DNA from 4 places in the Peribacillus sp. V2I11 genome. Region 3 is predicted to be linked to each of the others. Evidence: riboswitches for the same ligand, from Rfam matches in the RefSeq annotation. Region 3 holds a riboswitch; each other region holds the start of a gene.

What was found. A riboswitch is a leader RNA that binds a small molecule or an ion and turns the genes downstream of it on or off. The one in region 3 is predicted to bind glycine.
Region 1: another riboswitch for glycine. It lies ahead of QFZ73_RS18370 (hypothetical protein); the one in region 3 lies ahead of glyA (serine hydroxymethyltransferase).
Region 2: another riboswitch for glycine. It lies ahead of gcvT (glycine cleavage system aminomethyltransferase GcvT); the one in region 3 lies ahead of glyA (serine hydroxymethyltransferase).
Region 4: another riboswitch for glycine. It lies ahead of QFZ73_RS07940 (amino acid permease); the one in region 3 lies ahead of glyA (serine hydroxymethyltransferase).

The regions. Positions count from the first base shown of each region.
Region 1 covers NZ_JAUSYW010000001.1:3,747,127-3,755,059, reverse strand. Annotated here, with positions in the region: gene QFZ73_RS18380 (DNA translocase FtsK) at 1-568, opposite strand, end outside; gene QFZ73_RS18375 (amidohydrolase) at 994-2,181, opposite strand; gene QFZ73_RS18370 (hypothetical protein) at 2,383-2,817, opposite strand; glycine riboswitch at 3,209-3,310, opposite strand; gene QFZ73_RS18365 (DUF1444 domain-containing protein) at 3,597-4,403, opposite strand; gene QFZ73_RS18360 (thioredoxin family protein) at 4,454-4,765, opposite strand; gene QFZ73_RS18355 (hypothetical protein) at 4,874-5,380, opposite strand; gene QFZ73_RS18350 (YtoQ family protein) at 5,503-5,952, shown strand; gene QFZ73_RS18345 (AraC family transcriptional regulator) at 6,082-6,951, opposite strand; gene QFZ73_RS18340 (DUF84 family protein) at 7,070-7,591, opposite strand; gene QFZ73_RS18335 (M42 family metallopeptidase) at 7,673-7,933, opposite strand, start outside.
Region 2 covers NZ_JAUSYW010000001.1:4,220,745-4,228,677, reverse strand. Annotated here, with positions in the region: gene gcvPB (aminomethyl-transferring glycine dehydrogenase subunit GcvPB) at 1-518, opposite strand, end outside; gene gcvPA (aminomethyl-transferring glycine dehydrogenase subunit GcvPA) at 511-1,857, opposite strand; gene gcvT (glycine cleavage system aminomethyltransferase GcvT) at 1,875-2,981, opposite strand; glycine riboswitch at 3,123-3,206, opposite strand; glycine riboswitch at 3,210-3,297, opposite strand; gene QFZ73_RS20675 (DEAD/DEAH box helicase) at 3,673-5,361, shown strand; gene QFZ73_RS20670 (YqhG family protein) at 5,339-6,136, shown strand; gene QFZ73_RS20665 (YqzE family protein) at 6,183-6,368, opposite strand; gene comGG (competence type IV pilus minor pilin ComGG) at 6,488-6,874, opposite strand; gene comGF (competence type IV pilus minor pilin ComGF) at 6,867-7,346, opposite strand; gene QFZ73_RS20650 (hypothetical protein) at 7,294-7,632, opposite strand; gene comGD (competence type IV pilus minor pilin ComGD) at 7,619-7,933, opposite strand, start outside.
Region 3 covers NZ_JAUSYW010000002.1:146,210-154,142, forward strand. Annotated here, with positions in the region: gene gcvPA (aminomethyl-transferring glycine dehydrogenase subunit GcvPA) at 1-318, opposite strand, end outside; gene gcvH (glycine cleavage system protein GcvH) at 320-715, opposite strand; partial or broken gene gcvT (glycine cleavage system aminomethyltransferase GcvT) at 794-1,907, opposite strand; gene sdaAA (L-serine ammonia-lyase, iron-sulfur-dependent, subunit alpha) at 1,922-2,803, opposite strand; gene QFZ73_RS27275 (serine dehydratase beta chain) at 2,803-3,321, opposite strand; gene glyA (serine hydroxymethyltransferase) at 3,337-4,587, opposite strand; glycine riboswitch at 4,673-4,795, opposite strand; glycine riboswitch at 4,798-4,903, opposite strand; gene QFZ73_RS27285 (hypothetical protein) at 5,163-5,441, opposite strand; gene QFZ73_RS27290 (hypothetical protein) at 5,776-6,030, opposite strand; partial or broken gene gnd (phosphogluconate dehydrogenase (NAD(+)-dependent, decarboxylating)) at 6,071-6,954, opposite strand; gene hxlR (transcriptional activator HxlR) at 7,368-7,733, shown strand.
Region 4 covers NZ_JAUSYW010000001.1:1,647,546-1,655,478, forward strand. Annotated here, with positions in the region: gene QFZ73_RS07935 (amino acid permease) at 78-1,466, opposite strand; glycine riboswitch at 1,979-2,057, shown strand; gene QFZ73_RS07940 (amino acid permease) at 2,262-3,602, shown strand; gene QFZ73_RS07945 (DUF3311 domain-containing protein) at 3,896-4,096, shown strand; gene QFZ73_RS07950 (sodium:solute symporter family protein) at 4,093-5,571, shown strand; partial or broken gene ltrA (group II intron reverse transcriptase/maturase) at 5,691-6,953, opposite strand; gene QFZ73_RS07960 (hypothetical protein) at 6,997-7,152, opposite strand.

The DNA.
Region 1 (7,933 bases), on a different contig from region 3:
GAATCTCGATGGCAGGTTCTTCTTTTTTAAGGACAGGCATTTTGCTTTCTAATTCATATTCGACAATTTCTTCAGAAGGGACTATTTTTTTTTCCGGACGACGGAACCCATAAATGGGTGAAGGAATTTCCGTTGGGCGGAATGGAGTATTTGACGGGACTATTTTTGAGGTTTCCTCCCGATCAAAGCTTCTCCGTTTTGGTTCAGGATCCCTTACAGGCCTTCTCGTCGTTTCTTTGGTCACATTCTTCCCCTGTTTGGGTTCGTTTTCTTCCCTGTTTCTTTCCCTGGGCTTTCGTTTGTTCTGCTCCCGGTCTGGAATGAGCGGAAACTTGAACTGTCCTTTTGGATATTGAAACAGGATTTTCGTATCCGGGTCTGGCGTCTGGGACATTTTTTCCACTTTTTGATTATAAACCTTTATTTCTTCTTCCTTTGACTTCGAAAGCTTCGAAAAATCCATTTTCCTTAATGTCTCTTCATCAAGCGGTTCATCTATAATAATTTCTTCGATTTCAATAATTTCCTCTGCTTGGAACCATTTTTTCATCTTATTTAGCCATTTCAAAACTATCACTCTTTCTACATCTGTAGTATGTAACTAATTCTACCAGTTATTTTAAAAATATCGAGAAAATTTAAGCTAAATTGGGATTAGTATCTTTTTTTTTATCGAATTCTTACTAACTTAACGTATTTCGCAGAACTCCTACCCTATTAAACCCCTTCTGAAATGAGTTTAAACCTATCCATCACGAAATAACATTAGTCCCTAGTCTACTATTTAAATAAAACACCGCTGTTAAATCGCGTTTACAAAGAGATTAAGTTTTCATGCAGCCCATGAAGCAGACTGGCAATTCACTGCTTCATCCTTCACGAAACCTCCGGTGGCATCCAAATACCTGCCGAAACCCACAAAACACCGTTCGTTAATACCGAACGGTGTTTTGTGGGTTCCAGCGTTTTTTTTGTAAACAAAGACCAAAGGGACTATTTCCATTCATAAAAACTGCATACAACCTGCGCCACTGATTTGGAAGCGATCAAAAGGGCATCTTCATCAATGTCGAATTTAGGATGGTGATTGAAATATGCCTTCTCCACCCCTTTCGGTTTACAGCCAATGTAAAAGAAGCAGCCAGGAATCTTTTCTGCATAATATGAAAAATCTTCTGAACCTGAGAAAACCGGAAATTCCACGACCTTCTTAATATCTTTGTCATTCATGCTTTCCAGGCTATTTTTCACGAATCCAGTCAGTTCAGGGTCATTATATAACGGAGGATAATCCGGCACATATGCAAGTTCGCACTGAACATCAAATTCCGTTTCTATCCCTTTGACGATCCGGTGGATTTCCTTATCGATCAGCTGTTGGGTCTCTGCTGTCATATAACGGACATCCCCTTCAATTTCTATACGATCTTTTATGACATTAAAGCTTCCTTTTCCATCGAAGGAGCCGATTGTGACTACGCCCATATCAAAAGGGTTCAACCGACGGCTGACTACGGTTTGTACGGCTGTCACGAAGTGGGCGCCTGCCACAATGGCATCATTAGCCATATGCGGGGAGGAACCATGGCCGCCTACACCCTTTATCGCTAACTTGAAATAGGTCCGTCCAGCCATCGAATAGCCGCCGCGATACCCGACAACCCCTGCTGGATGAGAAGGAAATAAATGGATTCCGAAAACAGCATCCAGTTCATCCAAAAACCCTGATTCCATAATGCTTTTTGCTCCACCTGGGGGTGTTTCTTCTGCATGTTGATGGATTATTTTGATCGTACCTGATAAGGAATCTTTCAGCTCATTGATGCAGTCTGCCAATACCAATAAATACGCGGTATGCCCATCGTGTCCGCAGGCATGCATGACACCTTCATTTTTTGAACGGAACGGGACCTCCGCTTCTTCTGTAATCGGCAATGCATCGAAATCCGCACGGAGACCTATCGTTTTCCCTGGTTTTCCGCCTTCGATCGATACGATGATCCCTAATCCGTTTCCTACATTCGTTTGAATCGACACATCTTTCCCTTTATAAAAATCAATGATATATTGTGCCGTTTTCTCTTCTTTGAAGGATAGTTCCGGATTCTCGTGTAAATGACGGCGAATTTGAACCATTTCCCCTTTACGGGCTTCCAGCATGTTCATTAATTTGCTTTTCACGTTCACGATTATTCTCCCCCTATTTGATTATGATTTGTTGGTCAGGTATGCCTTTCGTGTCCCATGTATAGCATTTATACATCATGCTCTGTTAAATATCATTGTTGATAAACAGCGTAATAGTAAAGGACCCTGCTTGTAGGTCCTTACTTAGTTGCTTCACTAAAGCTTCGGATATTCTAGGTATTATTAAAAAGGATTCTATTGGAATATTTGCTGTTCACATTTCCAATATAAGCTCCCGGAGCTATTCCTTTCCAAAAAGGTGACTATAAATTTAGTTTTATAATCTGGATCTGAAAATGAAACTTTATGATTGTGTGTCCACCCTATTTTTCCTAATTTGCTGAAAAGATGCTGTTCATCTGTATCAATTTCTCTCATAATCCGTTCTCTTCTATAAAGAACTTCTTGTTCACAGACAATACTGCAAGAATATTTTCTGTTAGGGCTGCTTTTCTTCGCATAAATCCACTTGTTCTCAAAGTCCAGGTTTATTATTTTTTGATGGATATCCTTAAAAAGGCCAATATCACAATTAAGTTCCTTTGCTACTTGTTCTAAAGGTTTTTGCATAACTTCAAGTGTATATTCTTTTTTCCTTCGGTCCGTAGGCAAAGAGAAAAACTCTTTCATATTAATCTCAGCGAAAACGGATTTAAAATTAAACATAATAAACGAATCAGCGTCTAATTTGTTTATTATGCCTCAAGCCGGATACACAATTAATCAATATTCCCTTATATTCATCCGTTTTGAATTCCGGAAGCAAACGACTGTATAAAGAAGCGATACATCTTGTTTCCCTATAAAAGATTAAATTTGCCTGTCTATCCTCTGGAAAGAATAATTCAATATTTCTTATAATCGGCATAACTACCTCCGGAAAACCAATGAAAATCTTTTTATAATGCCGGAACTACATTTACCTCGTCTAAGCAAAAGCCGCTTCTGCTCAATTAATTGCAATGGACCCATTCTTATATTGGACGACAAAAAGGACGGAGAAGGGTTGCGTAAACTAACTGCTCCCTTCTCTGTCCTTTTACCTGAGAGTTTAGCTCCATTTTGGTCATGGAGATTTCCCCGTTGGCGGCACACTTCCTGCGCGCTCTCCAGAGTTGCGTCCAGCTGCGGTTCCATTTACCTGAGAGATTTGCTCCAAGGGATGTTTTTGGAACTTGCTCCTTCGGTGGCTCAATGCTTTGCAATCTCCCACAACGTTCATCCGCTTATATAGTTTGATATTCAGGGATTCATTTTTATATTTCCGAAATATTCCAATTATATTATTACCCATTAAATAACAAATATCAACTCTTTTCCTGATTCCCTTGTTGAAGTTAAGGAGACTCTACTAAACTTTAAAAGGACCGCTGCCAGATGCTGACACGGTCCTTTTGTGATTCAATATATTATTGTTCACGCTTTTTGTTTTTACCCATAATGAAGATGGGCTCCAACTCATTTTCTTCATAAAGGAATGATAGAGCCGTAATCGGAACATGACCGCTGGCAAAGAAGCTCATCGCCATTTGCGCAAGAATATCATAGCCCGTATCATTCTTCACATCGGCAATGATGATGACATCCTGATGGGGAATGGCCACAGCCATGGTTCCCTCGATCTTGTCCTTCATTTCCCGAAGCCAGGATTCATTCAGGATCCTGCTGGCATCATATCCATCATTCGTGTTCAAAAAATAAAATGCATTATCTGCAACGATATCCGACTTCATTTCAGTGGATAGGGAACGGGCATTGAAAAGGGCAATTTCACGGATCCTGTCACCCTGCCAATTTTCCCGTTGAATCATCTTTTCATCTATGAGACGGTAAGTTTTCCCTAAATCAAGGGCATAAAAAATCCGGGTTTCAGCCGTATGCTCATCGAATAAAAATGGATTTCCTTCTTCGGATTCCATTGGGAAGGAGGTCGAGCGAATGACTGGGAAAATGCATTTCTCCTTGCCCTCCATGCTGTGTTCTTCCCCCATCACATTCAGGGCCTCTTCCACGTAATAGGTAATTTCATCGATGGCTTTTTCCTGTACGTTTTCATAGTTAGCAAGTACAGGAGGCAACTCGATGGTGATCCCTTTCCCGGTCTTCACATTCTCCACCCGTAACGTATCTTGCTTGCTATCGAATTTGAATGTGCGATTCCCATCTTTTAGGCGTTCCTTCAAGATATTTTTCAGCTTCGTGCTATCCATTTTCATGACTGACCCTCCTCTTCATTGAAAAATCCCCAGCGAGAAGGGGAAATTGATTATAGTGATTGTATGAATTCCTCAATTTGTTCTTGTGTTTTGCGATCCTTGCTTACGAATCTGCCTAGCTCTTTGCCATTATCATACGCAATGAAACTTGGTATACCGAATACATCATTAGCTGCACACACATCGATGAATTCATCACGGTCAACATAAATGAATGTAAAGTCAGGAAATTTCGTTTCTATCTCAGGCATTATCGGTTCGATTACACGGCAATCTCCACACCATGTTGCTGAAAAAAGAAAGATATGTTTGCCTTCATTTTTCAATGCATCATATTGCTCAACGGTTTGTAAATTTTCCATTTGAATATTCCTCCTGCTCTAAATGACACCTTATTTTTTATAATCCCATCATACCAGACTCTCCGCGAATCAACCATTAATTCGGATCGGTTGAACGACCGGGTCATCTTATTTCTGGGGCACGGATGAAACGATTTCCATCATTTGTTTCGCATCGGTTTTTAATTGATCTTTATCCGTTTCGGTTGTCAGCTTCACCCCTCCGATCCCCACTGCAAGCTCATACTTTTCTTTCGGTATCTCTTTGATCGAGATAAAGCCGAATTTATCATCAGTTTGAAAAGAATGCAGCACTACATATTGATCCTTTTGTTGCTTCATTGCCAAATATAAAACGGAGCTGTCTTCTTTTTCATTTGGATTGACAAATAATATATAAATCTTATCACCTTTTTGTAAAATCAAATTATTATCATGTTCTTCTACTACCTTAAAATCCTTTGGCAGATAGACCTGAATAAGCCCTGCCTCGAGATCGGGCTGTTTTTCGTCGTCACGAAAAGCCACTTCTGCGGCCTTCATTGCCTTTTCGGTTTGCCTCTCAATACCTGAGCATCCCACAATCAAACTGCTTATTAACAGGAAAACAAGAAATTTTTTATTCGATAATGCCATCGTCATTCCTCCAGCCATCTCTTTTACTCACTTAAGGATACTATTATCCTTATTTATGAAATTCATCCATTTTCTCAAAACATGATACAATGAAAGCAATTTAAATACCGAGGAGGAAAACAATGAAATTAACCGTGTATCTTGCTGGGGAGATCCATTCAAATTGGAGAAGCGAGTTGAGAGATAAGACCGCTGCACTGAAACTTCCTTTAGAATTCGTCGGCCCGATGGAAAATCATGAACGCTCTGATAATATCGGTGAAGATATTCTTGGGGAACAGCCTAACCCCATTCTGAAGGATGCGGCCGCTTCCCAAATCAATAATTTGCGGACAGGTCTTTTGATGAAAAAAGCTGATCTTGTCGTCGCTCTGTTTGGGGAGAAATATAAACAGTGGAATACGGCCATGGACGCAAGCACCGCCGTTTCCCTGGGTAAACCGCTTATTTTGATTCGCCCGGAATCCCATCACCATGCCTTAAAGGAATTATCGGAAAAGGCGAGCGTCACGGTCGAATCCGTGAACCAAGCCATGAAGGTTCTATCTTATATTTTTGAAGAAGGGCTGTAAATCTCCCTTGCCAAGGGTTCAAGTATGAAGGACTGATCATTTCATATTCACCCAAATAAAAAGCTTGCAGGGGAAATTAGATGCCTAACCTCCCCTGCAAGCGAAAAACGAATAAATTTAGGTTGAACCTTATCCCTTTTTAATGGGTATCCAAATTTCGGAGTAATAGTCAGGGTTTGAAGCGTCGTCGTTCGCGTATACTTCCAATTCGGGAGTTCCTGCATGTTCATGACCGCTGGTAGGGAACCATTCGGAAAAAATTCGCTTCCAAGCTTGTTGGATGCTATCAGGCATAGGTCCGTGAACTTCGAATACAACCCACTTGGAAGCCGGTATAGTAAGGGCTGAAAACTCTTCAGGCACTTTCCCGGCATACTCTGCACCTATCCAATAATCCATCGTTTCATTTTTTTCCACTGCCCGCTTATCGACACATACACCAATCAAGCCATCTATTTGGCCATTGTTCAACTTCGCTAACCGATCTCCTGTCCCATCCGAATTCACTTTCTCCCATAACTTCGGAATCCCAATCAAATTCTCTTCATTAACCAAGGAAAACTCTTGCTTGATTCCAATCAATTGAAAGGAATCCCTTTCAAGGATATTGTATTTCATCGGTTTTGCCCCTTTCACAATCACCTGTATCACCAGGCGTTCATAGAATTTCATCTTCCCCATATACTTTCGGGCTTCGCTTGGAGATATCCCATGCTGCCTTCGAAAAGCTTTTGAGAATGCCTCGGGGGTGTCATAGCCATACTTGTAGGCTAAATCAATGACCTTGCCATTTGTGGATGAAATCTCCTGGGCGGCTAAGGTCAGTCTTCGACGCCGGATATATTCACCAATGGTAATATCCGTTAAGATGGTGAATGTCCGTTGAAAATGAAAAGCTGAGGCATTCGCCTGCCTGGAAATGCTCTCGATCGTCAGGTCCTCCAATAAGTGCTCCTCGATATATTCGATGGCCTTTTGGATTGATTCAACCCACCCCATTCCGCTCACCCCTTGTCACTATACTAGCAAGGCCGTTCAATAAAATCCTGTCTGATTCTGCTCTGTTTTGGCAGTGTTCGTTTCCATCATTCAAAACCCGCCTTTCCATGACAGTGATTCAAAAATCCTGATTTTTCATTCTCAGCTTATACTCGAATTGACCGGCTAGCATCCTCATGATATGAAGGAACATTTCCCCCCTGGTGATTCGCTCATTTGTAAACACGCCGATCGCTCCTTCCTTTTTGCTAATATTCTCTTGCCTTGTGAAGGCGTCCATCACAGGGCCTAACTCTTCACCGTCCTGCAGCTTCTCAGCAACAATTCCCGGCAGTGGGATTCTCGCTCCGCCAGCTACAAAGACCTCACCGTCCCTCGTGGCCATCGCACCCCAATTACACAGAAACAGGCCTTGTCCCATTTTCACGACACCGCCTTCGAGTCCGATACCCATTTCGGCATCACTGTGAATCAAGCAATTCCGGGCACGTGTCATTGCCCCCTCCATCGTTTCCTCATCTGAAAAAGGCTGTTCCGGGACCCCGCTCTCCACTTGAAGCGAAATGATTTCTGCATCTTCATATACGCCAAGCACGGCACTTACTTTCGCCGGATTCTTACTGCCTACTGCTATTTTCAATATCATTACCTTCCTTCTATATAAAAAAAGCTGATGGAAAAGGATTCATGACAGCATCCCATTCCATTTCAGCTTCCTTCATCAACCGTTTTTTATCAAGGTCTCGAATGTCGTTTTATCACAGGAACGAACCAATTTCCCAATCAGTTCACGTGCAGCGGCATAATCATCAATATGAATCATGGATGCATGTGTATGAATATAACGGGAACAAATGCCAATCACCCCGCTTGGAATGCCTTCGTTTGCAATATGGACCTGCCCGGCATCCGTGCCGCCTTGGGAAACGAAATATTGATACGGAATATCATTCGACTCGGCCGTATCAAGGATGAATTCCCT
Region 2 (7,933 bases), on a different contig from region 3:
TGTGCAGAATCAGGTACAATCACTTTCGTACGTTCTGTATCGCCATTCGCTTCGTGAAAAGCACGAATCATCATCAATCCTGTCCATTCACCGTGAGCACCTGCTGCAGGCTGTAATGTCACTTGGTCCATCCCGGTGATTTCCGTTAAGTGTTCCTGCAAATCAAATAATAGTCCCAATGCTCCCTGAACAGTAGCCGGATCTTGATATGGATGGATATGGGCGAAGCCGTTGAAGCGTGCCACATTTTCATTTATTTTCGGATTATATTTCATCGTGCATGAACCCAGCGGATAAAAACCCGAATCCACCCCATGATTCCGTTTGGAAAGTGCTGTATAGTGACGCATGATATCCAGTTCGGACACCTCAGGAAGCTCTGCCTCTTCTTCACGGATGTAGTCGGCAGGAAGAATTTCTTCGAGCGGAATAGTTGCAACATCCATTTCTGGCAGACTGTACCCGATTCGACCGGAAGTACTGATTTCAAAAATGAGTGATTGATCTTGATTATTCATGTTGATCCCCCAATTCCTGCGCAAGTGCATCAATTTCTTCTTTTGTTCTAAGTTCAGTTACCGCAACCAGCATATGGTCTTTCAGCTCAGGATAAACCGTTCCTAAATCGAAGCCGCCGATCATCCCTTTTTCAAAAAGGTTTTTATTGATTTCTGAAAATGAAGCAGGCAGTTTAATGACAAATTCATTAAACGAAGGACCGTCGAATATCACTTCCACCCCTTTTGCCATAATTGCTTTTTTCGCATAATGCGCTTTTTGAATATTTTGCACGGCCATTTCTTTGACACCCTTTTTCCCAAGCGCGGTCATTGCAACAGAAGCTGCCAAGGCATTCAAAGCTTGATTGGAACAAATGTTGGATGTGGCTTTGTCACGGCGAATGTGCTGTTCACGAGCTTGAAGCGTCAGCACAAATCCCCTTTTTCCATTTTCATCCACAGTTTGACCGACGAGTCGGCCCGGGACTTTCCGAACAAGTTTATTAGTAACGGCAAAATATCCACAATGAGGTCCACCAAATGCCGCTGGTATGCCGAATGGCTGAGCATCCCCCGTTACGATATCTGCACCGAGTGCACCAGGGGATGTCAAAGCTCCCAATGCAAGCGGATTACTTGAAACGATAAACATGGACTTGACGCCATGAATGATTTCTTCGATTTCTTTCAATGGCTCGATGCGGCCAAAAAAGTTCGGATATTGAACGATCACCCCTGCAATGTCATCATTCGCCAATTCCCTTAAAGCAGCTAAGTCCGTCACACCGTCTATAAATGGAATTTCGATCACTTCCACACGTTGCCCTTTCGCATATGTCTTCACAACTTCTCTTGATTCAGGATGAACCGCTCCTGAAATGAGAATCTTCTTGCGTCGTGTCTGGCCTGAAGCAAGCATGGCCGCTTCAGCTAGCGCCGTCCCGCCGTCATACATGGAGGAGTTAGCCACATCCATGCCCGTCAGTTCACAAATCATCGTTTGATATTCAAAAATTGCCTGAAGCTCACCCTGTGAAATTTCAGGCTGATAGGGTGTATAAGCCGTATAAAACTCAGAACGCGATAGGACATGATCGACGATGACCGGTGCATAATGGTCATAGACACCCGCACCAAGGAAGGAAGCATAGTTTTTAAGATCCGCATTCTTGGCTGCAAGCCTTGATAATTCTTTCATTAATGCAGGTTCCGACTTAGCAGGCTTGATATCGTATTCTCCTTGAAAACGAACACTTTCAGGGATATCGTTGAAAAGTTCTTCAGCAGTAGATACCCCTATCGCTTCCAGCATTTCTTGTTTATCTTGCTCTGTCATGGGTAAATAACGATGTTTCATCTAATGACCATTCCCCTCTATTTACGTGGTTTTTTATAAAAAGGTGTTTGTATTATAACGGCTTTCAAACGTTTGGAACGGATTTCCACTTCGACTTCCGCATCCAGCACCGAAAATTCCTTATCGATAAGTACCAATCCCACGTTTTTCTTCAACGTTGGTGATTGGGTACCGGTCGTGACCTCGCCAATGACTTGGTCACCGCTGTAGACCTTATACCCATGACGTGGAATGCCACGGTCAATCATTTCAATTCCCACAAGCTTGCGGGGAGCTCCTTTCTCCTTTTGCTCAGCAAGAACGGCTTTCCCGAAAAATTCAACTTCCTTATCCACTTTTACCGCAAAACCAATCCCGGCTTCTATCGGGGTGATGTCCGCTGAAAGCTCCTGCCCATAGAGCGGCAGTTTTGCTTCAAAACGCAGGGTATCACGAGCACCTAAACCAATCGGCTGAATCCCCTCTTCCTTTCCGGCATCCATAATCGCCTTCCAAAGGGCAGGACCATTTTCACTGTCGCTATATATCTCAAAACCATCTTCACCAGTGTATCCAGTACGGGATACCATCGCGGAGATACCGTTTATCATGACATTTTCCTTGAACTTGAAAAATCCAATTTCACTTAGGGCAGTATTTTCCGATAGCTTTTGTAATATCTTCTCTGCAGCTGGTCCTTGAAGTGCCAGCTGTGTATAGTCACTCGATACATTCGTAATTTGGACATCTTCCGTTAAATTAGTTTGCAGCCAATTGAAATCTTTTTCTGTATTCGCTGCATTGACCACGAGCAGATAGTTGTCCTCAGCCCTTTTATACACAATAAGATCATCAACCGTGCCTCCGTTTTCATAACACATGGCTGTATATTGGGCACCGCCCTGTTGCAGCTTTGAGATATCATTAGTCAGCATCTTCTGTAAAAAGGAAAGGCTCCCAGGACCCTTAACATCGACCTCCCCCATATGGGAAACATCGAATAACCCCGCTTTTGTACGTACGGCTTCATGTTCGTCCTTTATACCAGAAAATTGGACAGGAAGTTCCCAGCCGCCAAAATCAATCGTTTTACCTCCGTATTCACGATAAACCTCAAATAGTGGTGTTCTTTTTAAATTGGTCAAAAAATGACCCCCTTCAGATTTTTTTAAATTAATCGGCTTCATTATCAAAAGCTTTCTCTTGTCATTACGCATCAGATATATCCTGATTCATGATGTGAAAAAAGCACAAAAAAGGACAGAGAAAGCCCGTTTGAGCTTTTTCTCTGTCCTGAAACCTGAAAGTTTACCTATGTAATAGGTTTTCCCCTTTGGTGGCCGTCCCAAAACGGGCGGCGCTCTCCAGAGTTGCGTCCAATAAGAGTTCTTTTGCCTGAGAGATTCACTGCTAAGTTTGCTCCTTCGGCGCTACATCCGTAGTCTCTCCCCTTATCTTCACCCGCATATAAATGGTCTACCAATGAAAGGAAACGAATAAGCCCCAAGCATTGGTAAAACCTTTGAGCATCATGGAATGCATTCACTGCCAATTCTCCTAAAACTTCAGAAACCGTTTGAGTGATCTCCTTCAGTAATCTTGGATAAATTAGGAGCCTATAGCCCATACTAAGAAAACGCGAACTGCAAAATCGATGTACAAACATTCTTTGTAGCGTTTGAAAATTGGAATTTTCTAAATATACTTATATCCTACCCTAAGAAACTTATCTCTGCAATATCTTTTGAAGAGAAATATTTTTCTTACTTCACATATGAAATGTTCGGGTTTTGACCTTTTATTAAGGAAATTATGATTTAAGAGGGAGTTATTTCTATGAAAATCAATATATCCTTCAATTCTGAATGGAATGACGAGTTTCTGCAAAAGATGGAAAATGACGGTCCATGGGGAAATTGGGAGCTTTATAAATTGGCGGTTCAAATGGAGGAAAATCTTATCATCCCTGATTTCGAAGGTTTACAGGCGCCTAAGCACCTTCCGCAGTTAACCCCGCTTCCCCATCAATTGGAAGCAGCCAAGCAAGTGGTGGAAAAGATGAATGGAAAGGCCATTTTAGCTGATGAAGTAGGGCTCGGAAAAACAATTGAAGCAGGCTTGATCCTAAAAGAGTATATGATTAGAGGCCTTGTAAAAAAAGTATTGATCCTTGTTCCGGCTTCCCTTGTCACACAATGGGCTTTTGAATTGAATACCAAGTTTCATATTCCGGCAGTCGTTCAGAGAAAAAGTTATGTTTGGGACTCCTGTGATGTGGTCATTTCATCCATTGATACAGCGAAACGCGCTCCACATCGAGATATCATTTTCAATCAGGAATATGATTTCATCATTATTGATGAAGCTCATAAACTTAAAAATAATAAGACGAAGAACTATGAATTCGTCCAAAATCTGAAAAAGAAATTTTGTTTACTCCTGACAGCGACTCCGATTCAGAATAAGGTCGAGGAAATTTTTCACCTCGTTTCATTATTGAAACCAGGTCACTTGGGAAATGCCTCACTCTTTTCGGAAAAGTATAAAGGGAAAGGCCGAAACATAATTGATGATGAACACCTAAAGGAACTGGTCAACACTGTCATGATTCGAAACCGGCGTGCCGATACTGGTATTGAATGGACAAAACGGCATGTGGAAACCATCACCATTGAATTTTCTCCAACGGAACAAGCATTGTACGATGCTGTTTCAAAATTCAAGCCCATTTCGGACGGATCAAAAGGAAGCGCCTTTTCGGCTCTCACTCTCCAAAGGGAAGCATGCAGCAGCAGAGAGGCGGTCTTTTATACATTAAAGAATATGAGAGATAAATATGATCAGCCTTCCCCTGACTTTTTGGCCAAGCTTGATGATTTATTTTCTAAAGTGAATGAAACCGTTCAGAACTCCAAGGCTGAAAAAGCTTTGGAACTGATCAAGAAGATTGATGACAAAGTAATTATCTTTACCGAATACCGGGCAACTCAGCTTTATCTTCAATGGTATCTACAGCAGAATGGAATTTCTTCAGTTCCTTTCCGAGGCGGTTTTAAGCGCGGAAAGAAAGATTGGATGCGAGAATTATTCCAAAAGAATATACAGGTTTTAATTGCAACCGAAGCTGGCGGGGAAGGGATAAACCTTCAGTTTTGCCATAACTTGATAAATTTTGACCTGCCATGGAACCCCATGAGGCTCGAACAGAGAATTGGACGGATTCACCGCCTTGGTCAGGAAGAAGATGTGATGATTTATAACTTTGCCACGAAAAATACAGTAGAAGAACATATTCTGAAGTTACTATATGAAAAAATTAATTTATTTGAAAAAGTAATTGGTGAATTGGATGATATTCTCACCAAACTGGATATTAACAACATTGAAGAATATTTAATTGATGTGGTCGGCGAGTCCAAAACAGAGGGCGAAATGAAAATCAAGATGGATAATTTTTCATCGTTAATCCAATTCGCTCAATCAATGAAGGAAGGTGAGGTACATGCAGCAACGGGAAATTCATGATTTTTTATTAACTTACTTTAAAGCCAATGATTGTGAAATACTGGATAATACACCAACCCACCTTTCAGTCCAATTGACAATCGAAATGGATAAGGAATTAATGAACAGACCTTTTTATTGGCACTATCTCGAAAAAACAGGTGGTGTACCGAACCCGGCCCAGATGACGTTCATTACCAATGCCGAACAAGCTCCATCCGACTTAAAGGGAGAAATGATTCATTTTGGCTCCCCCCGCCTTCATCAGATTGTTCAATCAACCAAAAAGCTTGCAGGGTATACTAGACTTTTTGAGGATACTCCTCCATCAAAAGGCGGAAATAATCCTTTATTTCCCTGGCTGACCCTGAATGTGAAAATATCCTATCAATGCGACCGTAAAAAAGATACCTTCATGTCTATCGGATTGAATTTAATCTCGGGTGAAATCATGGAAGGGTTTCACCGTCGGGTTTTACCGATTAAGGTCACCCCAAAAATACCGGATTACTCCTTTACGCTTTCACCGCTCATCATGCCCAAGAGTGGATTGGCAAGACTGGATACATACATAAGAACCAGTTTCGAGGATGATGATCATACCTGGGCGGAGGAAGCAATGCTGCGCTGGCAGAGTGACTTAAATTTATTGGAGCATTTTTACAAGGATATGGACGAAAAAAGTGAGAGCTATTTTACCGAAAAAGAAGCCTTAAAAGCTCAATATGAACCCAACATCCGAGTATCCATCATCAACGGAGGGTTATTTTACCTTTCAGATAGGGCGTTGGGATAAGTATAGAACGATAAAAAACAGATGTCCTAAGTTCAGGACATCTGTTTTACTTTTTGATATTTTTCCTTACGAACATCGACAAAGCAAAAGGGACAATGCCAAACCAATGGGACATTCCATGATTTTTATCCTCTTTTCTATGACGGCGCTTTTCTTTTCGTTCTTTTTTCGTCAGATTAAAATACTCGACAAGCTGCTGCGTCAGATATTTAATATAAGCGTTTGTAGACATATAAAATCATCACCCTATGCAAAGTATGCCCGGTTTACGCTTCTTTTATTCCTTCTCTTTTCCCCTTAACACACGTAAACCTGTCGCTTTCCGTTTAAAAAGAGTGTTGATATTGCGTATTACACAGCCTGCTTTTCCAACCATTCTTTCACTTCCCCCGCTTCTTTATCGTATTGAATGATGACCCTGCCCTCACGGCCATTTTTAGTCGTGGAAGAAAACTCTATATAGACATAAGGACCTTCCTGCTTCATTAAGGAATACCGCACCACACCATTAGGATATGAAATTTCCCCCTCGATGATTTTTGGGATCTCTTCGCCCCACTCTGCCATCACATCCTTGATGGCTAGATGGACAAGATGGTCGGCTACAAGCGATTCTTCCACTTCTTTATAAAACTTTTTATCAATGATAAACTGATCGATCATTAGTATCGTGAACATGATGAAAACACTCGCTACAATCATGACCATCGGGAAAACGACTCCTTTTTGATTATTCATCGACTTTCGTAACATTCCTAAAGAAAGGATGGAATCTTCGACTGAAAATAGCCCCTGCTTTATCCGTAATATTTATAACAATGACACTGCCATCCTTCTCAACCCGGAATTCCGAAATGTTCTGCAAGATGACCTCATGCCCCATACCATTCACTCGTCTTCGGACCTTATCTTCATATTGTTCAAACGATGATAATTGTTCACCTGAAAGCAAATATAATTTATTTCCCATTACATCCTGAACTTTGGAACTCCGGACCTCCTGCTTCATTTGCATGGTAAAGACCTCCCACTCTTTAGGATGCAATTTATCAACGGACCCCATCTGGGTGTGAATGATTGAAAAAAGCTGTAGAACAAAAAGGGACGTCGTCATTAAAATCATTAAAGAAAAAAGCATTTCGATCATCGTAAAGCCATCATTTTTTCGCAGCATCACAAATGGATTCCAGATTACCCGATTCATCTTCATAACGTACACACCCTTCAATCATTCCCGGGAAATCCCCATGGGCCTTCCAAACCAATTCATAGGATCTTTTTTTGTAAATGATTTCCTGACCAACTGCTTGTATCTCCCCATCCATGAATGCCGTCAATCTTTCATATAATAAATGGTGGGCTTCTGTCCTTACGGCAATATCTTTCCGATGCGTAAATAACTCTTCAAGAATTGGTAAAATGGCAAGGACCAGGAATATACAAACGGAAAATGCGGCTATCAGCTCAAGGTAAACATAACCTTTACAATTTCTCAATCCTGAACCTCCCTTTACCGATATTGAGGACCAACTTGTACTTTCCCTTTGAGGTGTCAATCATAATCGTTCCGGCTTTTGAAGCGTTTCCATACTGATTAAAATGAAAGCTGAACCCCAAAGTGCCACTTGAAAACTGTATATCCTTTGGTATGCTTCTCTCCAGAACGATCCCCTCCTTATAAGACGAAACGGTATAAACCTTTTTGGTATTATCAATATGGAGGTAAATCAATCTCTCATGACTGATGGCATACTGTTGTGCATAGAAAAGATCTTCATGGAATTGAGAAAGAAATAA
Region 3 (7,933 bases):
CTGGTAAGGGGTATAAGCTGTATAAAATTCAGAACGGGAAATCATATGATTCACAACACTTGGAATGTAATGATCATAAGTACCCGCACCAAGAAAGATTGGATTTTGATTGGCATGTTTGTTTTGCGAAGCAAGCTGATGCATCTTTTTCAACAGAAGTGGTTCAGGAATTGCATTAGGGATGTTTAACTCCTCTTCCAGACGAATATCATTCGGGAGATCTTCAAACAGCTCCTCTGTCGAAGAGATTCCAAGAAAGGATAGCATTTCCTCTTGATCTTGTTTAGTATCAGGAAGATAACGATAGGTCGCTGTCATTTTATTCCTCCCCTTCATTCACAAAAGTTTCGTATTGATCTTCATTTAGAAGTACTTGTAACTCTTCTGAATTAAATAGTTCCACTTCTACCAACCACCCTGCATCATATGGCTGGTCATTGATCATTTCAGGCGCATCATCTAACTCCTCGTTTACACGAACTACCTTACCTGATACAGGGGTATAGATTTCAGAAGCTGTTTTAACCGACTCGATCGATCCTATTGATTCATTAGCCGTTACTTCATCACCCACTCCCGGATTTTCAACAAAAACGATATCACCTAATTGTTTTTGGGCAAAATCAGAAATTCCAATACGCACTCGGTTTTCGTCTAATTGTAGTACCCACTCATGTTCCTTGCTGTATAGTAGGTTAGCTATCACTTTTGTCATTGTTTTTTCTTCCTTTCACTCATAAAATTTATTAATATTTACTGTAGGGTGCTTACTCTTTCGTGCAAGGTTAAGAGATTATCCTTTTTTATAGAACGGTGCTTTTACCACAATAGCATCAACCATCTTCCTACGAATTTCCACTTTAAGTTGTGTTCCTAGGTCAGCATTTTCTGCTGATACAAGCGCAAGACCTATGCTTTTCTTTAAAGACGGTGAATGGGTTCCGGATGTAATAAAACCAATTTCCTCTGACCCTCCTGAAAACACTTTATAACCGTGACGAGGAATGCCCCTTCCTGTCATTTCAATTCCAACTAATATTCGTTTTACCCCTTCTTCTTTTTGTTTTGTAAGTATGGCTTTGCCGATAAAATTACTTTCTTTGTTCGTTTTTACGACAAAACCGATTCCAGCTTCAAGAGGGCTGATTTCCTTTGTGAGCTCTTGTCCGTATAGAGAAAGACGTGCTTCAAGGCGAAGAGTGTCACGTGCACCGAGTCCGCACGGCTTTAAGCCGTTTTCTTTTCCAGTTTCCAGTAGCTTTTCCCAAAGTGCTGGCGCCTTGTCCGCTGCTAAATTAAAGCTCAAATCCGTCTTCCCCTGTGTAACCCGTACGGGATACAAGCACGTCCGTAATGCCATCCAGATTAACATGTTGAGTAAAGTGGAAAACTCCAATTCCCGATAAATTGATTTCCGTTAGCTTTTGTAAAATGCCTTCCGCCTTTGGACCTTGAATGGCGATCAGCGCGATGTCATTTGAAATATTACGAAGTGTCACTTCTCCTTTAACATGTTGCTTCATCCAGTCGTAATCTTTCTCAATGTTTGCTGCATTAATCACGAGAAGAAATTTATCATTTTTCAGTTTGTAGACCAATAAATCATCCACTGTCCCGCCAGATGGATAACACATCGCGGTATACTGTGCTTGATTAATGCTAAGCTTTGTTACATCGTTTGTGACAAGGTAATTAATATAGCTTTCTGCATCTTTCCCTTCAACAAGCACTTCCCCCATATGAGAGACATCAAAAAGTCCTGCTTCCTTTCGGACAGCATCATGTTCTTCTAAAATGTTTGAAAACTGGACTGGCAGTTCCCAACCACCAAAATCAATGACTTTTGCTCCGTAATTTTTATATGTTTCAAAAAGCGGTGTTCTCTTCAATCCGGTTGCTGTGCTCATTGCTACACCTCCAATTAAGATCTCTTGCTAAATAACTGTTCTTTTACCCTTTTACCTGTTTCGGTCATTGCAAGACCACCAAGTGCTGTTTCTCTAAGTGTTCGAGGCATTTCCTTTCCAATCTTGTACATGGCTTCAATGACTTCATCACATGGAATACGACTTTCAACACCTGCAAGAGATAAATCAGCAGCTGAAAAAGCAATGGATGTTCCAATCACATTTCGCTTAATGCAAGGCACTTCAACAAGCCCAGCAACTGGATCACAAACGAGGCCCAACAGTGATTTTAAAGCAATGGCTGTTGCATTAACCGCTTGTTTAGGTGTGCCACCTTTTAATTCTACAATGGTCCCTGCCGCCATCGCCGTTGCAGAACCGACCTCTGCTTGGCATCCTCCTGCTGCTCCAGATATAAAGGACCGGTTGGCAATGACATACCCAAGGGCACTTGCAGTGAACAGTCCCATGACTAAGTCTCTGTAGGAAGTTCCGTCATTTTTGTGAAGCGAAAACAATACTCCGGGTAATATACCGGCTGCTCCGGCTGTCGGAGTTGCAACAATGACTCCCATTCTCGCATTACTTTCAGATGTCGCCAGTGAGAAAGTCATGGCATCGCTAATATAACTTCCTGTAAGAGAGTTACCTTGATTCACGTAATCGTACATCTTAACGGCATCACCACCAGAAATGCCACTTGGTGCAGTAGAGGTGTCTTTTTTACCGTTCTCAACAGCTTCCTGCATTTTAAATAACCGTTCTTCCATCATGCTGATGATCGTCTTTTGATCTCTCCCCGATTTTTCTATTTCCATCATCAACATGATTTCACCAATCGTTTTCTGTTTATGTGTACAAAATTCAATTAGCTCGTTCATTGACCGAATTTCCATCATGCACCCTCTAACGACGTTTTTTTCAACACATATGAATGGTAATGTGTAGCAAGTACCGAAAAGTCATCGCTAGTGCTTAAACGAATATCAACCATTTCATCACCAATCATAAAGATTTTAGATAAACCGCCTCCAAGGGATGCCCCACCTACCTTTACCAGCCATTCCCCACGTTTTGCCGTAACGACTGTTGTATTCGGATGTTTAAAATAAGGGCAGCTGCCTTCAAATTGAAATTCGTAATCTAGTTCATGTTCTTTAGTCAGCTCCATGGCATTTTTAATCCTGGAATCATCCGTATCCATGCCAAGTAATCCGCCAAGTAGGGCTTTATCTGTTCCGTGACCTTGGTGCGTTTCAGCAAATGAATCGTAGAAAATAATGTTCGCCTCTTCCGGACAACCACCTAATAGTTCATGAATGAACTTCCCCATTGATACAACACCAGCAGTATGAGAACTAGATGGCCCTACCATGATAGGGCCGATAATGTCAAAACAACTTTGGAATTCCATGTTGTTTCTCCCTTCTTAGACCGTTATAGGCTGTTGAAACAATGGATATCCTTTACAAATCTCTTTTGTTGTTTCTTTTGCTTTTTCTAGAACAACTGTATCTCCATTGCTCTTTAAAACAGCCGCAATCACTTCTCCGATTTTAACCATTTCTTCCTGCTTCATACCGCGTGTCGTTAAAGCCGCTGTTCCCATTCGAATGCCACTTGTGACAAATGGGCTTTCAGTATCATAGGGAATCGTATTTTTGTTAACTGTTATACCCGCCTCTTCTAGTAATCGTTCTGCTTCTTTTCCGGTTAAATTCCATTGGCGAACGTCTAATAGGACGATATGGTTGTCCGTTCCACCTGAAACAAGAATTGCGCCTGCTTTTTTTAATGTTTCGCCAAGTGTTGCTGAGTTTTCAATGATTTGTTTGGCATAGATTTTAAAGCTCGGTTGCAATGCTTCTTTAAAGGAAACCGCCTTTGCCGCAATAATATGCATGAGTGGCCCTCCTTGAATCCCTGGGAATATAGCTTTATTTATTTTCTTTATCATGTCTTCATCATTTGTTAAAATGATCCCGCCACGTGGACCGCGTAAAGTTTTGTGCGTTGTGCTTGTCACCACATCCGCATATGGGATGGGCGATGGATGAAAACCTGCTGCCACGAGCCCCGCAATATGGGCCATATCCACCATCAGTTTTGCTCCAACTTGATCGGCGATTTCTTTAAAACGTGCAAAATCAATTGTTCTTGGGAAGGCACTTGTCCCCGCAATAATCAATTTTGGTTTTTCTTTTTTCGCGATTGCTTCAAGATCATCATAGTCTATCAAGTGAGTATCTTCTCTCACCCCATAAGACACAATATCAAACCATTTCCCCGAGATGCTGACAGGACTACCATGAGTTAAGTGTCCTCCATGCGAAAGGTTCATCCCCATCACTTTATCGCCAGGCTGAAGCAGGGCATAAAAAACAGCTAAATTTGCTTGTGCACCGGAGTGTGGTTGTACATTTGCATACTTAGCACCAAACAGCTTGGTAAGGCGTTCAATCGCTGTTTGTTCCACCACATCTACATATTCACAGCCTCCATAGTAACGCTTCCCTGGATATCCTTCTGCATACTTATTAGTGAGGACAGACCCCATAGCTTCCATCACTTCTTTACTTACGAAGTTTTCTGATGCGATTAATTCTAACGTATTATGTTGTCTTTCCCTTTCATTTTCCATGGCATTATAAATCTCTGAATCATAGTTTTGTAGACTCATATTCAAATATCCTCCTCGAGTTTCTTCCAAGCTACCTTTCCTCACAAAAAAGACAGAGGAAAGGCAGGATAAATATCCCACCTTTCCTCTGTCCTTTTTACCTGAGAGATTACCTTCGATATGAAACATAATACAAAACAATCTGTCTTGTAATATTCGTTTCATCAAAAGGATTCCCCTTTGGTGGCTTTTCAGCTCTCTCCAGAGGTGCGTCCAATTGTAGTCTTTTTACCTGAGAGTTTCTATCCCAAGGTTTTTTTGGGAATTGCTCCTTCGGTGCCGAATCGATTTCTTCGGTCTCTCCCACAATTATCATCCGCTTATATAAATTTCCATTATAATTGTATGTTAACGGGTTTAAATGAAAATTTCAATAATTATCTGAAAAAACTTTATTTTCAGAAATTTAAACATAGACAGTATAGATCTTTCTGACAGTCCATAAAGTTAGAAGTTTTGTTATTCAAAATTATAACTGTTTTTCTGAATTCCAATAAGTTTCTATATCTAGGCGTAAGCCGATCTACTTTTGAACGGTTGCTAAGAAAAGCGCAAGATGGGAAAGGACATGAAGTCTATATTTTTAACACAATAGATGTATGGAAAAAGAGAAAATTAAGGTATTGTGAGATTTGCGAGAATCCTTGCAGCAATAGAGATTGCTTAGGAACTTCCTCCTCCTTCTCTTCTTTCATTTCCTCCTTAGGTTCAGCGGTGGTTTCATTAGTCTTCTCTTCTTTCGCAACTTCCTCTTTGTCCCAACCACTTGCCATATTAGCTATGACGATAATTGCTAGAACCCATACCCACCACTTATTTGGCCTCTTTAGATTGATTTTCTTTTCCTTACTCATTTTGGATTCTTCCCCTTTACCTTACAATATTAGTATCTACACTATGTTACCATCTCCTCTTCCCTGTATTAATAGTAAGGTAATCACTTTCCATCTCCTTAATTTGATTGCCTTTTTTATCAATATCCCTATTTAAATCTTGGAGATTTTTAATAGGGAGGGATGAAACAGCATCATACAGGTAATGGGTTATTTTCCATTCCCTGTACGACAGATGCATATTGAATGAGATAAATATGTTTGGGTAGGTAAAGCCCCTTCTTTTAGTTGTTTAATATGACTCTCAGTTCACCAATTTAAGTATTCCTGTAATGGACCATAAGTCTACTATCAATCAAGTAATCATTTCTTTGTAGCTATTTGAATTCACTTTATTTACAGTAAAATCAGCTATATCAACTTGGTAGTAATTTGATAATTTATTTAACATTATATCTAATTCTTTATTGCTATATAAACCTACTATCACTTCATTTAAAATAACTGTATTGTTTCTTTCCATTCTATTTTCCTCCTTTTGATTGAATAATTTTTCATCTTTCATTTGCATTTTAGAACTGACGGAAATGAACATAATATGTTCTTTCATTAGGAACCTCTAATTGGATTTTCTTAAACGCAGTGACTTCTCACTTCCCACTTTTCCTTACAGCATGCCCATCCAAATTCGTTGCATAGTGGGCTACCTCTTTCCCTGTAAATTTCTAATGAACGATAGCGCATCAACGACATGCGATGACGGGAGTGGCAGTTTGTAAATCAAAAGCAGTCTCGGCCGTATTTTCCTTCTCAAGAAGACTTCCATATCTACTCTATTTATTTTCTTCTAATTTTTCATCTTTAGAAAACGCTCTTTTCCGTTAAATCCATAGGCCCTGGACGAATAACCGAACCGCTTTTTCCATACTCTTGCTACATTCTCAGAGTCGTACTCAAATTCCCTTTTTTCTAATAATTCCAATCCTTCCCTAATGTCATCCATTTCGTAATCAATCCCATTGTTGTTCATTTTCAAGAAGTGACCACTCCCTGCTTTTCCTGCATATACATTTTCTACAGATATATCTCTGAAAATGGGCTCTACTATGCGCCAAGCTTCAAGGTCTCCTCCAATCTTGAAACAAGCCTCTTTTCGAGCACCTTCCTTTCCTTCAGAGGTCACGATATCCATAAAGCTCACACCATATCTCTTTAGCCTGTTGTACCGGCGAATGGTATCATTATAGTAGGAATTTCCAGATTGAATTAAAATATCGCCAATATTTAAAAACGGTGTCACTTCACTAATTACTACATCAACTGAATCTGGAGGAACCATAAGCCAAATAAGTCGGGGTTGCTCTAATGATTTAATGAGTTCTACTATATTAGTTGTTCCCTTAGCTCCGTATCTTTCCATTTCTTCTACAGCACCGGAATCTAAATCATAGGCCACAACGTCGTGGCTTTCTTCAATTAGGTTTTGCCCTAAGTTTAATCCCATTTTTCCTAAACCGATTAATCCAACTTTCATCGTGATGGCCTCCTTTTTAGAATAGAGTACTTCTAATTTGTGCTTCTTTCCTTTTACATATTGGTAACTTCGTTATATTTATTTAGTATAAAAATTCACCTTATTATCTAAAGCCCCTGTTGCTTTAAATATGGGTCACAGCATGGTATTTCCGACGTTTAGGATACTTAAACGCATTCCTGTCTAAAAATTTATTACGTAGAAAAGTCATTTAATCCCCCCTGTATTCTTCCTTGATTGTAAAATTATAGTGTAGTAAGATTCTAATGGATGTACCAAGAATAGTTCTTGCGGTGATGATCCTCTATGTATATAAAAGTATAATATCTATATTTTTTAATTGTAAGTACGCACTTTTTTATTATATAGTATTATAAAGTACACTATTATTTTATGACCTGGGGGGAAAATAAATGGGACATCTGCGTGACAAGACGTTTTACTGTGAAAAAGAATTGACACTTTCTATTATTGGCGGTAAATGGAAAATGCTTATTATGTGGCATCTGGGCAAAGAAGGAACCAAGCGATTTGGGGAACTAAAATCTATGATTCCTGAAATTACGCAGAGAATGCTCGCTAGTCAATTGCGAGAGCTGGAAGATGACCTAATTGTTCACCGTGAAGTCTATCCTGTTGTTCCACCAAAAGTTGAATATTCTCTGACCAAAAGAGGAGAAAGTTTGATGCCAATTCTTGAATCCATGTATGACTGGGGCAGTGAGTATATGGAGACAGTCTTGAATAACCAAGTAGATAGAAAAGAAGAATCCCTCTAGGAGAAAAAAGCTTCCCTCATGAAGGATTAGAAAATAATCCTTTATGGCTCCTTTTCTGAAAGCGCTATCTTCGTTATGGACAGATTAAGAAAAAAACTTTAATTAAATAAATTGGACACTAAAAACCACATGGAGAAACCTTTATAAAGGTTCCTCCATGTGTTTTTTTAGCCTGTTAACCCATATCGGCGGACGGTATA
Region 4 (7,933 bases), on a different contig from region 3:
GTTTCCTTAAACAAGATGATGTCCCTATATCCTTATAAAAGAATAACTCATCTTTTTATTGAAATGGCACGAGGCTTCTAACTGGAAATCTCATCATCGGATTTAACATCCAATGGTGTTCGTTTATCCATTTTCAGCATGTAATAACTTGCCACGACCAAGGCTAGGAAAACGATCCCGACAACCAAGGAAATCCGGGTACTCGGATTGAACCACATACCCACCAGCACCATCAGCAAAAAGGCTATTGTCGCATAGTTACTGTATGGGGCCAACGGCATTTTGAACGGATGCTTCTCCATTTCAGCGGCATTTACCTTTCTGAATTTAAGCTCACTGATAAGCAAGACAAACCATGGAATCATCCCGGGCAATACACTCGCACTGTACACATAAAGGAATAATTGAGGCGGTGCAAGGTAATTCAGGATAACCCCGATGCCCAATCCTAATAGTACAGCGATCGTACAATAAGCCGGCACTCCATTTTTAGATACTTTGGCAAAGATTTTCGGTGCCTGGCCGTTCAATGCCAGTGTGTAAAGCATACGCCCTGCACTGAAAATACCACTGTTGCATCCAGACATTGCCGCAGTGATTACTACAAAGTTAATGATGCCTGCCGCCGCAGTGATACCGACTTTAGCAAAGGTTGAAACGAATGGACTTCCGATATCATCTAGTTTATCCCAAGGATAAACCGTCACGATGACGAATATGGCACCAATATAGAAAATTAAAATGCGCCATATGATTGATTGGATCGCTTTTGTTACGGTCTTCGTTGGATTTTTTGCTTCTCCGGCTGTGATGCCGATAAGCTCAACGCCTTGATAGGAAGCCACGACAAGCGAAAGCGCAAAGAAGAATCCTGTCCATCCTCCCGTAAAGAAGCCGCCATTTGCCCATAGATTCGATAATCCAATCGCATCCCCGCCATTCCCTATTCCAAAGAAGATAAGGCCAAGGCCGGCAATGATCATCAATACAATCGTTATGACTTTTATAAGCGCAAACCAGAATTCAAATTCCCCGAAGGATTTAACGGAAATGAGGTTGGCAGCCCCCAAGATGATCATGGCGACCACACCTGGTATCCAAGCCGGTAACTCCGGGAACCAATATTGCATATACAACCCAACCGCGATGATTTCGGACATTCCGACGATTACCCATTGAAACCAATTGCTCCAAGCAGTCATATAACCTGCCAAAGGATGTATATAGCTGCTTGCAAAGGTTGCAAAAGAACCTGTAGTCGGTTCTAAATATAGCATCTCACCCATAGAACGCATGATGAAAAATATAAAAATGCCTGCGATGGCATAAGCAAGCATTACAGAGGGCCCGGTCCATTTGATCGTGCTGGCCGACCCCATGAATAACCCGACACCGATGGTTCCGCCCAAAGCTATCATTTGAATATGACGTGCTTCCAGCCCTCTCTTTAATTCCTTGTTTGACATGATAAACTCCCCCAGGTGCAATATCGGTAATGCTTTTCTATCCTTACCACGAATGACTCTCCATTAATTATTGCGGTTAGAAATGCTTTATCGTAATCAATATTACATAACACTTCAATTTTATTTTCTTATCTTATAATAGTAAATATTCTGTAAAAATACAATTGTATTTTTGAAAAAAACAGTTACCAAATATATCTTGGCGATTTCCCCAATCTAAAAATATCATTTTAAAAAAATGATGTTCAGTATTTCATAATAGTGATAATTCAAAATGAGTAGAAAACAATCACTAGTGCTTAAACCTTTACAAGTAACGTTCATTATAAAATCGCCTATAATGCCTGTTTCCCCTTTAAAAATTTGTTGACCTACCGAATAATAGATGATAGAATTCCAATATTATTTTATAAGTATAATGAATGATCCAGCAGTGGAAGATTATCACTGACTGACATTTCTTCACAACCGCATACAAGCAAGCGATGAATGCTATGGATGACACTATAGCAGGAGCAGCTTCTGGAGAGACTGTACAAGATGCAGCGCCGAAGGATTCACAATCTCAGGCAAAAGGACAGAAGAGTAACGAATGATAAATTGTTATTCTGAACCCTTTAAGAGATTGGTATTATCCAATCTCTTTTTTTATTGTCCATTTTGTGATTGGACTAAAAACAACATCTTTAAAACCAATGGGAAAGGCAAGCTGGGCGAAAAAATCACGTCCCTCTCCAAGACCATGCAGATTGAAATCATTCACTACCAAGACCATAAAAGACGGGGGAGTTCGAATTGGCTAAACAGGAATTAAAAAGAGATTTAAAAAATCGACATGTACAACTGATTGCAATAGGAGGAACCATTGGCACCGGTTTATTTTTAGGTTCCGGAAAAGCCATACAATTGGCGGGACCTTCCATTTTATTTTCCTATCTGATAATAGGGATTGCCTTGTTTTTTGTGATGAGGGCCCTAGGGGAATTGCTCTTATCCAATGCAGGGTATGCATCATTCACTGAATTCGCAACCGAATATGTCGGTCCATGGGCTGGCTTCGTGACAGGTTGGACATATTGGTTTTGTTGGATCATGACCGCAATGGCCGATATCATAGCTGTCGGTGTCTATATACAATATTGGTATGATGTCCCTCAATGGATTCCGGCACTAATATGCCTGGTCATTCTGTTAGGATTGAACCTATTGACCGTTAAGATATTTGGCGAATTGGAATTCTGGTTTGCCATCATTAAAGTAATCACGATCATCGCCTTGATCATCGTAGGAATCTTTCTTTTGATCATCGGTTTCAATACCGATACCGGAACTGTTTCCCTAACGAACCTATGGAATCATGGTGGCATGTTCCCCAATGGCATTTCCGGATTCCTATTATCTTTACAGTTGGTCGTCTTCTCATTTGTCGGTGTCGAATTGGTCGGGGTATCCGCAGCAGAAACGGCTAACCCGAGAAAGAACATTCCATCTGCCATCAATAAAATCCCTGTCCGGATTTTACTTTTCTATGTTGGTGCTATATTCGTCATTCTCTGCGTCAACCCATGGACACAACTGGATGCCACGAGCAGCCCATTTGTAGAGGTCTTTGCGTTAATCGGCATTCCAGTCGCTGCAGGGATCATCAACTTCGTCGTTTTGACATCCGCTGCTTCGGCATGCAACAGCGGTTTATTTTCAACAAGCAGAATACTCTATACGTTAAGCAGGAATGGCGAAGCCCCTGCTAAACTGGAAAAATTAAATAAACAGGCGGTTCCGAGCAATGCCTTATTAACATCTACAATCGTTGTATCAATAGGGGCATTATTAAGCATGCTGATACCGGAAAATGCATTTACCGTCGTAACGACCATCAGTGCCATCTGTTTCATATGGGTATGGAGCATTATCTTGATCTCCCATATCAAGTATTCAAAAACAAGGCCTGACCTAAGAGCCGAATCGACTTTCAAGGCTCCTTTTACACCCTTTGTCAATTACGTCATTTTAGGATTATTCCTGTTCATCCTTATTGTTATGCTATTCGCTGAAGCTACACGACTATCACTGCTCTTGACCCCAATATGGTTCATACTCTTGGTGATACTATATAACTATCGAAAAAAAAGATAGCTAATGCAAATAAAGCCTTGAACTCAATATGAATTCAAGGCTTTATCCGTTTTATGAAACACGTCAGGGTTCGGCTGTCTGCGCGTTGTTGCTAAAATATATCAGGCAACTGCATTAAATTTTATATCAAAATAGTGTAAGCTAATATATATTATCGGACCTTCTTAAAGAAGGTCAATCTATCATGTATGAATTTTTCATCCCGGTTTGGTCCACCCATCCATCAGTGGCATTGAAGAATAAACCCCCATTGGTGGACGTTTCACTTTATTTTAAACGGAGGGGTTTGTTTAATGAAGATTATATATATTCTTACTCTAGTTCCTTTTATAGGCATACTAGGATTTCTACCTTTTGTTAATAGAATAGAACCATATGTATTAGGGATGCCTTTCAATATGTTCTGGATGGCTATGTGGGTGGTCCTTACCTCTGCCATACTGGGCATCATGTATAAACTGGATCCAAGGAATCGGGAAGGTGACCAGGAATGAATATTGCTCTCTTAATCATTTTAGCATTTTTACTTCTATCGATATTTTTAGGCATACTCTCTTCAAAAGGAAAAGATATGGACTTGGAACAATGGACGGTGGGCGGACGTGGTTTTGGTGCGATCTTCGTCTTTCTGCTGATGGCCGGGGAAATCTATACGACCTTCTCCTTCCTTGGCGGCAGCGGCTGGGCTTATGGCAAGGGTGCACCCGCTCTATATGTACTAATTTACATTACTTTGTCTTACGTATTATCCTATTGGCTCCTACCGGAAATTTGGAGATATGCCAAAGAAAATAAACTGATGTCTCAATCCGATTTTTTTGTAAGCAAATATAAGAGTCCTAGTTTAGGAATTTTGGCTGCGCTTGTAGGTGTGGTGTCGATGATTCCAGTGATCGTCGTGCAGCTGAAAGGATTGGGGATCATTGTCTCAGAAGCATCTTATGGTGCCATCTCAATGTCTGAGGCAGTTTGGATGGGGGCAATCAGCCTTACCATTTATGTGATGATTTCCGGTATACACGGTTCAGTTTGGACAGCGGTCATTAAAGATATCATGATGGTCGCCATAATAGGATTCTTAGGGATTTATCTGCCGATTCATTACTTTGGCGGATTTCAGCCGATGTTTGAAGCGATTGATGCGGTCAAGCCTGGTTTTTTAAAGTTCCCTGATCAGGGTCTTAGCGTATCATGGTTTATCTCCACCGTAATATTGCTCGTATTCGGTTTCTATATGTGGCCCCAAGTTTTCAGTGCTGTTTATTCAGCACGCAGCGGCAAGGTATTTCGAAAAAATGCCATCATCAGCCCTTTATATACACTCATGCTATTATTCGTCTTTTTCGTTGGGTTTACTGCTATATTGAAAGTGCCCGGACTCGTTGGGGCAGATGCAGACCTCTCATTGCTGCGCCTTTCGATCGAGACCTTTGATCCATGGTTTATAGGCATAATCGGCGGAGCTGGATTGTTGACCGCATTGGTGCCTGGATCCATGCTTTTGATGAGCGTCGCTACACTGCTCGCGAAAAACGTCTATAAGGAATTTGCACCTGCAGTATCCGATCGCCACGTTGTACGATTGGCAAAGTTCCTTGTTCCAGTCATTGCCCTTATAGCCGTCTACTTCACCTTAAACGGCGGCGAAACGATGTCAGCATTAATTCTTATGGGATACAGTCTCATCACACAGCTATTCCCGTCCCTTCTCTTTAGTCTGAAAAGGAATAATCCGATCAATAAATTTGGCGCAATCGCCGGCATCATCACAGGATTGGCCATCGTAATCTGCATTACACTCAGTCATTCGACAATAGGGACCTTGTTTCCATCCTTGCCGCAAGCAGCGAAAGATTTGAATGTGGGAATCATCGCATTGGCAGTCAATTTCATTGTGATGATCACAGTAAGCCTTGCTTCCAGAAAGCACACGGTTCAGTTGGAACCTAAAACCGTTAACGATATATGAAGCACTCTCTGATGCTGATTATTTTGGATAAAGAAACATTAGAAATCGAGTAGGAGGAGGCGCCTAGCCTCCGACCTCTCACACCACCGTACATACCGTTCGGTATACGGCGGTTCAGTTTAAGTCTGACGTAGTTTTGTATATCGTTCATATAGATTTACTAACCCATGATGGAGCCAATAAACATTATTAAGGGTTTTGTCTAGAATAGGACTATGCGCTATGCGCCAATAACCCTTTCTGCTATTTCCCCATTCATATGCTTTTCCAAATGGGACGCCTAATCCTTTGAGTTTCCTCACCCTCGTTCTTGGCAATTTCCATTGCTTCCATAGACACATCCTGAGTCTTCTTCGAATCCATGAATCTAAATTCTTCAATACGTTCGGAGTATCAATGAGGGCGAAATACCCCATCCAACCTCTAAGGTATTGCTTTAACTTATTTATTCGGAGTTTCATGGGTATCGGTAATTTTCTCGAGGTCATTTCCCTGATTCGTTTCTTTACTCTCTTCACCGTTTGTTTAGCCAGTAGAACCTTCGGGTTCTTCTTTGACTTCGTGAAACTAAAACCGAGAAACGTTCTGTTCCAAGGGCGATCATACTTCGACTTCTCGTAGTTGACCTTTAGCTTCAGTTTATTTTCAATGAAGCTTGAGATATTTCCCATTGCACGTTTGGCGGCTTTTCGTGTCTTCACAAAGATAGTACTGTCATCCGCATACCTTACGAATCGAAGATTGCGTTTCTCTAGTTCTTTATCTAACTCGTCTAACATGATATTAGATAATAAAGGACTTAACGGACCTCCTTGCGGAGTTCCCTCCTCACTTTTATGAAAAAGTCCGCCTATCATAATGCCTGCTTGAAGGAATTTACGAATCAGTTTGAGAACTCGTTTATCTTCAATTTTCCGCTCTAACATTCCCATGAGCTTGTCATGATTCACTTTATCGAAGAACTTCTCCAAGTCCATATCCACTACCCATGTATAACCTTCGGTTATATAGGACTTTGCCTTTCGAACCGCCTGGTGCCCCTGTTTGTTAGGGCGAAATCCATAGCTATTCTCCGAAAAGGTTGAGTCATATATCTTCGTCAATATTTGGGCAATGGCTTGTTGAATGAAACGGTCTAGAACGGTTGGAATACCCAATAGCCGAACTCCGCCGTTTGGTTACGGGATTTCGATACGACGGACGGGCTGCGGTTGATAGGTACCCTGTAAAAGGGCAGTTTTCATGTTGTACCATTCGGTTACGAGGTGCGGTCTCAGGTTTTGAACCGGCATTCCATCTACACCATGGCTTCCCTTATTTCTTTCTACACGCTTCAATGCCTGTATTAAGTTTTCCCTCTCTAGTATCTGTTCCATTAACATCGTTGATATCCTTTCTACGTGGATAAATGGTCTATTTGTGCCTTTATCTGCTCCACCCTTTTGAAGTTCCCCGTGTATTCACCACTTCTTCCTTCAAATAAGTTCCGTTAGGAATTGTTTGCTTCTTTGCAGATAACGAACGCCTAGTATTCATCCTCCTTAATCTGTTCGGTCCTTCCTTATCTTCTCGAGTAGACAAGTACTATGACCTCTGCTGACTTCTGATGATTCAGCTGTCCATCACTGGACAGGTTACCAAGTGTACTTGGCTGTCATCAGACCTCCCCGGGTAAGAGTGCAATCTTTCCCTCCATCTATCTGCTTCATTTACTCTGTACCACCTTCGGCAGTAAGGACTTTGTTTTGTTTCGCAAACTCATCCAATGATACCTAGCCTTATATGAAGTTCGTGTTCCTCAGACCGGAGGTTTGCCGCTTGCTTCCTTCAGATTCCACGTCACCGTGGACACCCTTGCATTAAGCTAACCACTACTACTGCCTTCATGGTTCGGGACTTTCACCCTATAGATTGCACCCATGCCGGGCGCACGAACATCGGAAGGCTCAGTCAAAAGACTGAGCCTTCCTTATTATCGACATCCAAAGTCATAATGTCCTTTTTCTTAAGAGTGATAATGGAAAGTTAATGGCAGACAAAAAACAATGTCTCAAAATATACTACTAATCTTTTTTGTTTATTATCAAATCTCCTATTTTAACTAATGAATACAACGAAAAAATAATCATAAGGTTTCCGGATTAAAGCAAAAAGTAATCGATATTACGAAAGCTATTAAAATCAGGATAAAACCGAACTGAGATCTATTTGACATTAACATTCCGCCTTTATGTATTTTACAAATAATAGCATCATTTTTTTGGAAATAATATACATTTATTATCATTGGGGAGATTTCAGTTAGAAAAACCAAAATAAATAGCCACCTTAATAAAGAATGACTATATATCATGAAATATGA